Regions from separate parts of the Pseudomonas grandcourensis genome, predicted to be linked through region 3. Evidence: predicted binding sites of a transcription regulator. Region 3 holds the regulator's gene; each other region holds the start of a gene.
What was found. Region 3 encodes sigma-54, which starts transcription at its own class of promoters, with help from an activator protein. Its sites were predicted from a motif close to ANTGGCATNNANNTTGCTNT; they were not measured.
Positions count from the first base shown of each region.

Region 1: the regulator sigma-54 is predicted to act here: its motif matches at 1,755-1,774, upstream of glnA (glutamate--ammonia ligase).
Region 2: the regulator sigma-54 is predicted to act here: its motif matches at 1,968-1,987, upstream of AABM52_RS09120 (circularly permuted type 2 ATP-grasp protein).

Region 1 is NZ_CP150919.1:391,750-395,027, reverse strand. It holds gene thiI (tRNA uracil 4-sulfurtransferase ThiI) at 87-1,541, opposite strand; gene glnA (glutamate--ammonia ligase) at 1,869-3,275, shown strand.
Region 2 is NZ_CP150919.1:2,014,257-2,017,534, forward strand. It holds gene speE (polyamine aminopropyltransferase) at 1-686, shown strand, start outside; gene AABM52_RS09110 (hypothetical protein) at 863-1,096, shown strand; gene AABM52_RS09115 (ribonuclease E inhibitor RraB) at 1,307-1,651, shown strand; gene AABM52_RS09120 (circularly permuted type 2 ATP-grasp protein) at 2,020-3,278, shown strand, end outside.
Region 3 is NZ_CP150919.1:991,778-995,055, forward strand. It holds gene ptsN (PTS IIA-like nitrogen regulatory protein PtsN) at 1-375, opposite strand, end outside; gene raiA (ribosome-associated translation inhibitor RaiA) at 388-696, opposite strand; gene AABM52_RS04260 (RNA polymerase factor sigma-54) at 771-2,264, opposite strand; gene lptB (LPS export ABC transporter ATP-binding protein) at 2,510-3,235, opposite strand; gene lptA (lipopolysaccharide transport periplasmic protein LptA) at 3,235-3,278, opposite strand, start outside.

The DNA of each region.
Region 1 (3,278 bases), 600 kb from region 3:
ACAGTAGCGTCCGTGAAAGCCGTTACAGCTTGACGGTGGCATCGGGGGGCCGGTGACGCAGGCCACAGGCAAACAGCCCCGGGCTCTTAGCTCGGTCGATAAACGCGCACATTGGCATGCCCCTCACTGAGCAAATGGTGGGCATGCAGGCGACTCATCACGCCTTTGTCGCAATACAGCAGGTACTGGCGAGTAGGGTCCAGTTCCTTGAAACGAGCGTTCACTGCATAAAACGGCATCGTTTGTACCTCGATGCCAGCAAGGTCCAGCGGGTCGTCCTCAGCGGCATCCGGGTGACGGATGTCGATGACGATCTGACCGGCCAGCGCTTCGCTGACTTCTTCAATCTGCAAATCCTGGCCCAGTTCATCGATCACGCGATCGATCGGCACCAGCTTGGCGTTTTCGAGCGCACGCTCGAGTACCGCCATATCGAATTCTTTCTCTTCATGCTCGACGCGATAGCGCTTGGCTGCAGTCTTCGGATTGACCGAGATGACGCCGCAGTATTCCGGCATGTGCCGGGCGAAATCGGCGGTGCCGATTTCGTTGGCCAGGTCGATGATGTCCTGCTTGTGACTCGCGATCAGCGGACGCAACACCAGCTTGTCGGTCACGCAGTCGATCACCGACAGGTTCGGCAGCGTCTGGCTCGACACCTGGGAGATCGCCTCACCGGTGACCAGCGCGTCGATCTGCAGTCGATCGGCAATTTGGGACGAAGCGCGCAACATCATACGCTTCAATACTACGCCCATATGACTGTTATCGACTTTGCCGAGAATTTCGCCCAGCACTTCTTCAAACGGCACACTGACAAATAGCACGCGTTGGGAGCTGCCGTACTTCTTCCAGATGAAATGCGCGACTTCCATGACGCCCAGTTCGTGGGCACGTCCGCCCAGATTGAAGAAGCAGAAATGCGCCATCAGGCCGCGGCGCATGATCTGGTAGGCCGCCACGGTGGAGTCGAAGCCACCGGACATCAGCACCAGGGTCTGCTCCAGGGCGCCCAGCGGATATCCGCCGATGCCGTTGTGCTGGCTGTGGATCACGAACAACCGTTGGTCGCGAACTTCGATCCGGACTTCGATCTCCGGCGCTTTCAGGTCGATCCCGGCGGCGCCGCACTCGCGACGCAGCTTGCTGCCGACGTATTTTTCGACGTCCATCGAGCTGAACGGGTGCTTGCCCGCACGCTTGCAACGCACCGAGAAAATCTTCCCGGCCAGCGCATCGCCGTAGTGCTGCCTGCACTTTTCGGTGATGTCGTCGAAGTCGCCCAGCGGGTACTCGTCGATCTGCAGAAAGTGCGCGATGCCTGGCATGCAGGTCAGGCGCTCACCCATCTCTTTCAAGGCTTTCGGGTCGGTAACGCGGGTTTCCAGCTCGAGATTGTCCCACACGCCATTCACCACCACGGCCGGGTCCAGATCGCGGAGCACGGCGCGGATGTTTTTGGCCAACTGGCGGATAAATTTCGTCCGGACAGGTCGACTCTTGATGGTGATCTCGGGGAAGACTTTTACGATTAATTTCATGGAAACAGCGCGCGCATGGCCTGCCGAAAAAGGGGGCGCGGATTATAGCGGAAATTGCTCAAGGTTTAACCAGTTAATGTGCAGAAGGTTTCGCACGCACCAAAACAGGTCATTTATTAGATGTGGCGCCACATTACAGGGCGAGTTTTTCTGCTTTAAAGCGCAATATGCCCTCGCAAGCGTGTTTTTGGGGCAAAAAACCCATGCTGGGGCACTGGCATGCAATTTGCTCCCTTGTGAGGCAGGTTGCCTTGGCAGAGTATTCGCGCCGGCATCACCCACATTTAAGGGCATCCATTACTAGCCCGAAGCCACCCGGAGGACACTATGTCGAAGTCGGTTCAACTCATCAAAGATCATGACGTCAAGTGGATTGATCTGCGCTTCACGGACACCAAAGGCACTCAGCACCACGTGACCATGCCGGCTCGCGATGCGCTGGATGACGATTTCTTCGAAGTCGGCAAAATGTTCGACGGTTCCTCCATCGCTGGCTGGAAAGGCATCGAAGCCTCCGACATGATCCTGATGCCGGACGACTCCACCGCTGTCCTGGATCCGTTCACCGAAGAGCCGACCCTGATCCTGGTCTGCGACATCATCGAACCTTCGAGCATGCAAGGCTACGACCGCGACCCACGTGCGATCGCCAAGCGCGCCGAAGAGTACCTGAAGGCCACCGCTATCGGTGACACCGTATACGCCGGTCCAGAGCCAGAGTTCTTCATCTTCGACCAGGTGAAGTTCAAGTCCGACATTTCCGGCTCCATGTTCAAGATCTACTCTGAACAAGGTTCGTGGATGTCCGACCAGGACATCGAAGGCGGCAACAAAGGCCACCGTCCAGGCGTCAAAGGCGGCTACTTCCCGGTTCCGCCGTTCGACCACGACCACGAAATCCGTACCTCCATGTGCAACGCACTGGAAGAAATGGGCCTGACCGTTGAAGTTCACCACCACGAAGTGGCGACTGCCGGCCAGAACGAAATCGGCGTCAAGTTCAACACCCTGGTGAAGAAAGCCGACGAAACCCAAACCCTGAAGTACGTTGTACACAACGTTGCTGACGCTTACGGCCGCACCGCGACCTTCATGCCGAAGCCACTGTACGGCGACAACGGTTCGGGCATGCACGTTCACATGTCCATCTGGAAAGATGGCAAGAACACCTTCGCTGGCGAAGGCTATGCCGGCCTGTCCGACACCGCCCTGTACTTCATCGGCGGCATCATCAAGCACGGTAAGGCCCTGAACGGCTTCACCAACCCGGCTACCAACTCCTACAAGCGTCTGGTTCCAGGCTTCGAAGCTCCAGTGATGCTGGCCTACTCGGCTCGCAACCGTTCCGCTTCGATCCGTATTCCTTACGTGTCGAGCCCGAAAGCCCGCCGTATCGAAGCACGCTTCCCGGATCCGGCTGCCAACCCGTACCTGTGCTTCGCCGCACTGCTGATGGCTGGCCTGGACGGCATCCAGAACAAGATCCACCCTGGCGACGCAGCTGACAAAAACCTGTACGACCTGCCGCCTGAAGAGGCCAAAGAGATCCCACAAGTTTGCGGCAGCCTGAAGGAAGCCCTGGAAGAGCTGGACAAAGGTCGTGCGTTCCTGACCAAAGGCGGCGTTTTCAGCGACGACTTCATCGACGCTTACATCGCCCTGAAAAGCGAAGAAGAAATCAAAGTACGTACTTTCGTACACCCACTGGAATACGAGCTGTACTACAGCTGCTGATCC
Region 2 (3,278 bases), 1.0 Mb from region 3:
TCTACCACGAAATGCTGACCCACGTGCCGATCCTGGCACACGGCGCTGCCAAGCGCGTGCTGATCATCGGCGGTGGCGACGGCGGCATGCTGCGTGAAGTGGCCAAGCACCGCAGTGTCGAGCACATCACCATGGTCGAGATCGACGGCACCGTGGTCGACATGTGCAAGGAATTCCTGCCGAACCACTCCAAGGGCGCGTTCGATGATCCACGCCTGAACCTGGTGATCGACGACGGCATGCGTTTCGTCGCCACCACCACTGAAAAGTTCGACGTGATCATTTCCGACTCCACCGACCCGATCGGACCGGGTGAAGTGCTGTTCTCGGAAAACTTCTACCAGGCCTGCCACCGTTGCCTGAACGAAGGCGGCATCCTGGTGACCCAGAACGGTACGCCGTTCATGCAGATCGAAGAAGTGAAGACCACCGCCGGTCGCCTGCGCAGCCTGTTCCCCGACTGGCACTTCTATCAGGCCGCTGTGCCGACCTACATCGGTGGCTCGATGACCTTCGCCTGGGGCGCCACCAATACCGCCTATCGCAAGTTGTCCCGCGAAACCCTGCAACAGCGCTTCACGGGCAGCGGCATCGTCACCCGCTACTACAATCCAGAAATCCACATCGGCGCCTTCGCCTTGCCGCAATACGTGTTGCAGGCGGTGAACAAGCCAAGCAACGACTAAAACCCTGTAGGAGCGAGCCTGCTCGCTCCTACATGGATTGCGCTCGACGCAATGGCAGTGGGTGTTGTGAGTCTTTGATTACATCCGCCGACCTATGTAATACGGTGGAACAATTAGCCAGCTAACAGGTCGAGATAGAGGTAGGCCCATTCATGGGTTTTATCGAGGAGGCACCAATGCAAAAGTGGAAAGTCACTTTCGTGGATGATCATGGCGAAACCATCAACGAAGTCTTTGAGTGCATCGAACGCCCGGACTACGAGCACGCCGCCAAGCTCATCAAGGCCCGGCTTCTCCCTGTCGCCGCCGAACTGGATCTGAACGATCTGGAAGGGCGGACCGCCGATGCGTGCGTCAAAGAGCTCAAGTCCCAGAACAGCATTCAAATCCTCGGCATTGCTCCAATCTGAACCACACCTGTCGCATTCACATCCAGGCCTTGGCAGAGGCTCTATCTTGAGGCTACTCTGCAAGCGAGATCAGCGAATGAATCGCTAAGGTCTGGTCTTGTCAGCTCCATGCTTGTTTCCCGCCGGCACATCGGTTGCCGTCGCTCGCGCTGTTCGGTTGCGGGTGAGGGAGTACGGAAAGTCTATCCATCGTTTTGAGGAGGACGTTTCATGAGCACAGCCTATCAAGAAGACATCAGCAGCAGCGTGCTGCGCCGCATGAAAGAAGGCGGTTTTGACTTTTCGCGGTTTCATCCCATCGAGTTCTACGCCATTTTCCCGGACGAGGAGCGGGCACGCAGGGCGGCAGGTCATTTCCACCGTGGTGAATCCCTGGATGCGCAAATCAGTGTGCGTGACGACGGTGCCTGGGCGCTGGAGTTGTGCAAGGTCATGTATGCCACCTACGACGATATCGGCGACTTCGAACAGGGTTTCGAAGCAGTGGTCGAGCCTCTGGGCGGCATTATCGAAGGCTGGGGTGTGAAACAGGAGGTACGAGGGCGACTCGCATAACCTTATGAACAGTGACAACCAGCAATGACGGCTGACCTTCGGGTTGGCCGTTTTCATTTGTGGGCGTTGGACACCAACAAAAAAAAGCCGCCAGGGCAGGCGACTAAAAGGGAAGTTCGGTGAGCTTTTCAGCGAATGCGTGGATTATCCGCACCCGTTGCCGGGCAGTGAAATCAACTCTGACTATGCTGGTGATAGGCGACCACCACGCCTTGCAATGAAGCGGGGGCGATCAGGTTGGGGCATTTACCGCACAGGATTGGTGCGGTGAGTGCGCGTTGATTATCCAACCGATTGAAATTTAAGCGTTTATGCCGATGGCACGGGCCTTGCGAAGGTCTGGACGTCCGAGTGACAAGGAGTACGGCATGATCCGCACCTATTTTGATGAGATGTACGATGCCGGCGGCCAGGTCCGCCCGCATTATCGGGAGTTTGCCCGTTGGCTGGCCGAGACGCCTGACGAGCTTCTGGCACAACGGCGACGCGAGGCCGATCTGTTGTTTCATCGCGCCGGGATTACCTTCACGCTCTACGGGGACGAGCAGGGCACAGAGCGCCTGATTCCCTTCGACACCATCCCCCGCAGCATCCCCGCCAGTGAATGGCGGATTGTCGAGCGCGGCTGCATCCAGCGGGTCAAGGCGTTGAACATGTTCCTCGCCGACCTCTACCACGAACAGCGCATCATCAAGGCCGGCATCATTCCGGCCGAGCAGGTGCTGGCCAACGAGCAGTACCAGTTGGCGATGCAAGGGCTGGATCTGCACCGCGATATCTATTCGCACATCTCCGGCGTCGATCTGGTGCGCGACGGCGACGGCACGTATTACGTGCTCGAAGACAATCTGCGTACGCCGAGCGGCGTCAGCTACATGCTCGAAGACCGCAAGATGATGATGCGCCTGTTCCCCGAGCTGTTCGCGGCGCAACGCATCGCCCCCATCGACCACTACCCGAACCTGCTGCTCGACACCCTGAAGAGCTCAAGCCCCATCGATAACCCGAGCGTGGTGGTGCTGACGCCGGGGCGCTTCAACAGTGCGTTCTTCGAGCATGCGTTCCTGGCGCGGGAAATGGGTGTGGAACTGGTGGAGGGCGCGGACCTGTTCGTGCGTGACGACAAGGTCTACATGCGCACCACCGACGGGCCGAAAGCGGTCGACGTGATTTATCGTCGCCTCGACGACGCCTTCCTCGATCCCCTGGCCTTCAACCCGGAATCGATGCTCGGCGTGCCGGGGCTGCTGTCGTCCTACCGTTCCGGCAACGTGGTGCTGGCCAATGCCATCGGCACGGGGGTGGCGGACGACAAGTCGGTGTATCCGTTCGTTACCGACATGATCCGTTTCTACCTCGATGAAGAGCCGATCCTGAAGAACGTTCCTACGTGGCAATGCCGTAATCCGTCTGAGCTTTCCCACGTGCTGGCCAATCTTCCAGAACTGGTGGTCAAGGAAACCCAAGGCTCCGGCGGGTACGGAATGCTGGTGGGGCCGGCGGCGACGGCAGCGGAAATCGAAGCCTTCCGCGCGCGGATCATCGCCAAGCCCCATGCGTATATCGCGCAACCGACGCTGTCGCTGTCGACCTGTCCGACCTTTGTCGAAAACGGCATTGCGCCACG
Region 3 (3,278 bases):
GAGCATGCTGGCGATCTGTCGCAGCAGCTCAAGGTGCGCATCGGTGGCGGCTTCCGGGACCAGCAGCACGAACAGCAGGTCAACCGGCGCGCCATCGATGGCGTCGAAATCGATAGGGGCGTCCAGGTGCATCAATGCACTGATGGGCGAAACACAGCCCTTGAGGCGGCAATGTGGAATGGCGATGCCATTGCCAAACCCGGTGGAGCCGAGTTTTTCACGGGCAATCAGTGCCTCGAAGACATCTTGCATCTCCAGGGCCGGCACTTCGCGGGCGATCAGATTGGCAATTTGTTCGAGGGCTTTCTTTTTACTGCCTCCCGGCACGTTCACCAGGGAACGGCCGGGGGTCAGGATACTTTCAAGTCGGATCATGGGTAGGGAGTGTTAACGACCGGTTGCGCCCTGAAGGAGGCTCTGGGTCTTTTCCTTATGCTTTTTGAGTTGTTTATCCAGCTTGTCGGTGAGTGCGTCGATCGCGGCATACATATCGGTATGTTCCGCGTTGGCGACCACTTCATTCCCGGGAATATGTAGCGTGGCTTCGATTTTCTGCTTCAGTTTTTCGACGGTCATCGTGACCTGCACATTAGTGATCTTGTCGAAATGTCGCTCCAATCGCTCGAGTTTTTCGCCGATGTAGGTGCGAAGAGGTTCGGTCACTTCCAGTTGGTGTCCACTGATGTTGACTTGCATACAGCTTCTCCTTCGTTGCCAGTGCATAAAGCGGTAGATCAGATGATCTACCACTGGAACGCTGTGGCGTGGCCCTACATCAACCGCTTGCGTTCGCTCGAAGGCGCGATCCCGAGGGATTCGCGGTACTTGGCGACGGTGCGGCGAGCCACCTGAATGCCTTGTGCCTCCAGTAAACCAGCGATCTTGCTGTCACTCAACGGCTTTTTCTGATTTTCCGCTGCAACCAGTTTTTTGATGATCGCCCGGATCGCCGTGGACGAGCATTCGCCGCCTTCGGAGGTGCTTACGTGACTGGAAAAAAAGTACTTCAGTTCATAAATGCCCCGGGGGGTGTGCATGAACTTCTGGGTGGTCACCCGTGAAATCGTCGACTCATGCATGCCCACCGCTTCGGCGATGTCATGCAGGACCAGCGGCTTCATAGCTTCGTCGCCGTACTCCAGAAAGCCGCGCTGATGCTCGACGATCTGGGTGGCAACCTTCATCAGGGTTTCATTGCGGCTTTGCAGGCTCTTGATGAACCAGCGGGCCTCCTGCAACTGATTGCGCATGAAGGTATTGTCGGCGCTGGTGTCGGCGCGGCGCACGAAACCAGCGTACTGGGCGTTGACCCGCAGCCGTGGCACTGACTCCTGATTGAGCTCCACCAGCCAGCGCTCGTTGTCCTTGCGCACGATGACGTCAGGAACGACGTACTCGGCTTCGGTGGACTCGATCTGCGAGCCCGGACGAGGGTTGAGGCTCTGGACCAGCTCGATGACCTGGCGCAGTTCGTCTTCCTTGAGCTTCATGCGACGCATCAACTGGCTGTAGTCGCGGCTGCCAAGCAGGTCGATGTAATCGGTGACCAGGCGCTTGGCCTCGGCCAGCCAAGGGGTCTTGGCAGGCAGCTGGCGCAATTGCAGCAGCAGGCATTCGCCCAGGTTGCGGGCGCCGATGCCGGCGGGCTCGAATTGCTGGATGCGGTGCAGGACGGCTTCGATTTCGTCCAGTTCGATGTCCAGTTCCGGGTCGAAGGCTTCGAGGATTTCCTCGAGGGTTTCGTCCAGGTAGCCCTGATTGTTGATGCAGTCGATCAGGGTCACGGCGATCAGGCGATCGGTGTCGGACATCGGGGCCAGGTTCAGTTGCCACAGCAAGTGGCTCTGCAGGCTTTCGCCGGCCGAGGTGCGGGTGGTGAAGTCCCACTCGTCATCGTCGTTGCTTGGCAGGCTGCTGGCGCTGGTCTGGTATACGTCTTCCCAGGCAGTATCGACGGGAAGTTCGTTGGGAATGCGTTCGTTCCAGTCGCCTTCCTCAAGGTTATCAACCGTAGGGGCGCTTTCCTGGTAGGAGGGCTCCTGGATGTCAGTGTTGGGCTTTTGTTCGGCGTTGTCGGCCAAGGGGTCGGAATTGTCGAAGTCGTCGCCTTCTTCCTGGCGTTCGAGCATCGGATTGGACTCCAGGGCCTCCTGGATTTCCTGTTGCAGGTCCAGGGTCGACAATTGGAGCAGGCGGATGGCCTGTTGCAGCTGCGGTGTCATCGTCAGCTGCTGGCCCATTCTCAAGACTAGCGATGGTTTCATGGCAGGGGCTTAACACCTTATTCGCCGGCGCACATGCGCCATCCACTACAGGGCGCCGGGGCGCCAAACTTAAGCAAATTATATGCCTGAAACTAAAGGGTTTGCCTAGAGCGCTGTAACAATAAAAACTATAAAGCTGTGTTGCTGCGCTGCCCTTGTTGAGGGCTGACCACGCTTGTCGGCACGAGGCGCTGGTGAGTGGGCCGGTCAGGTGCCCGGGCAACTGCCTGGGCACGGCTCAGCGCTTACAGGCGGAACTCATGGCCCAGGTACACTTCCTTGACCAGGTCGTTGGCCAGGATGGTCTCTGCGTCGCCTTCGGCGATCAGTTGGCCGTCATTGACGATATAGGCGGTTTCACAGATATCCAGGGTTTCACGAACGTTGTGGTCCGTGATCAGCACGCCAATGCCTTTGGCCTTGAGGTGGTGAATGATCTGCTTGATGTCGCCGACCGAAATCGGGTCCACGCCGGCGAAGGGTTCGTCGAGGAGGATGAATTTCGGGTTGGTGGCCAGGGCGCGGGCGATTTCCACGCGGCGGCGCTCACCACCGGACAGGCTCATGCCCAGGTTGTCGCGGATGTGGCTGATGTGGAACTCCTGCAGCAGGCTTTCCAGCTCCTTGCGACGGCCGGCCTTGTCGAGTTCCTTGCGGGTCTCGAGGATGGCCATGATGTTGTCGGCCACCGACAGTTTGCGGAAGATCGATGCTTCTTGCGGCAGGTAGCCGATACCGGCCTTTGCGCGGCCGTGCATCGGCTGGTGGCTGACGTCCAGATCATCGATCAGGACGCGGCCCTGGTCGGCCTGCACCAGGCCGACGATCATGTAGAAGCAGGTGGTCTTGCCGGCGCCGTTCGGGCCAAGCAGGCCGACGATCTGGCCGCTGTCGATGGACAGGCTGACGTCACGCACGACCTGGCGGCTCTTGTAGCTCTTGGCCAGATGCTGAGCTTTCAGAGTTGCCATTACTGGGCCTTTTTCTCGTCGGTTTTCTTCTTCGGCTGGATCA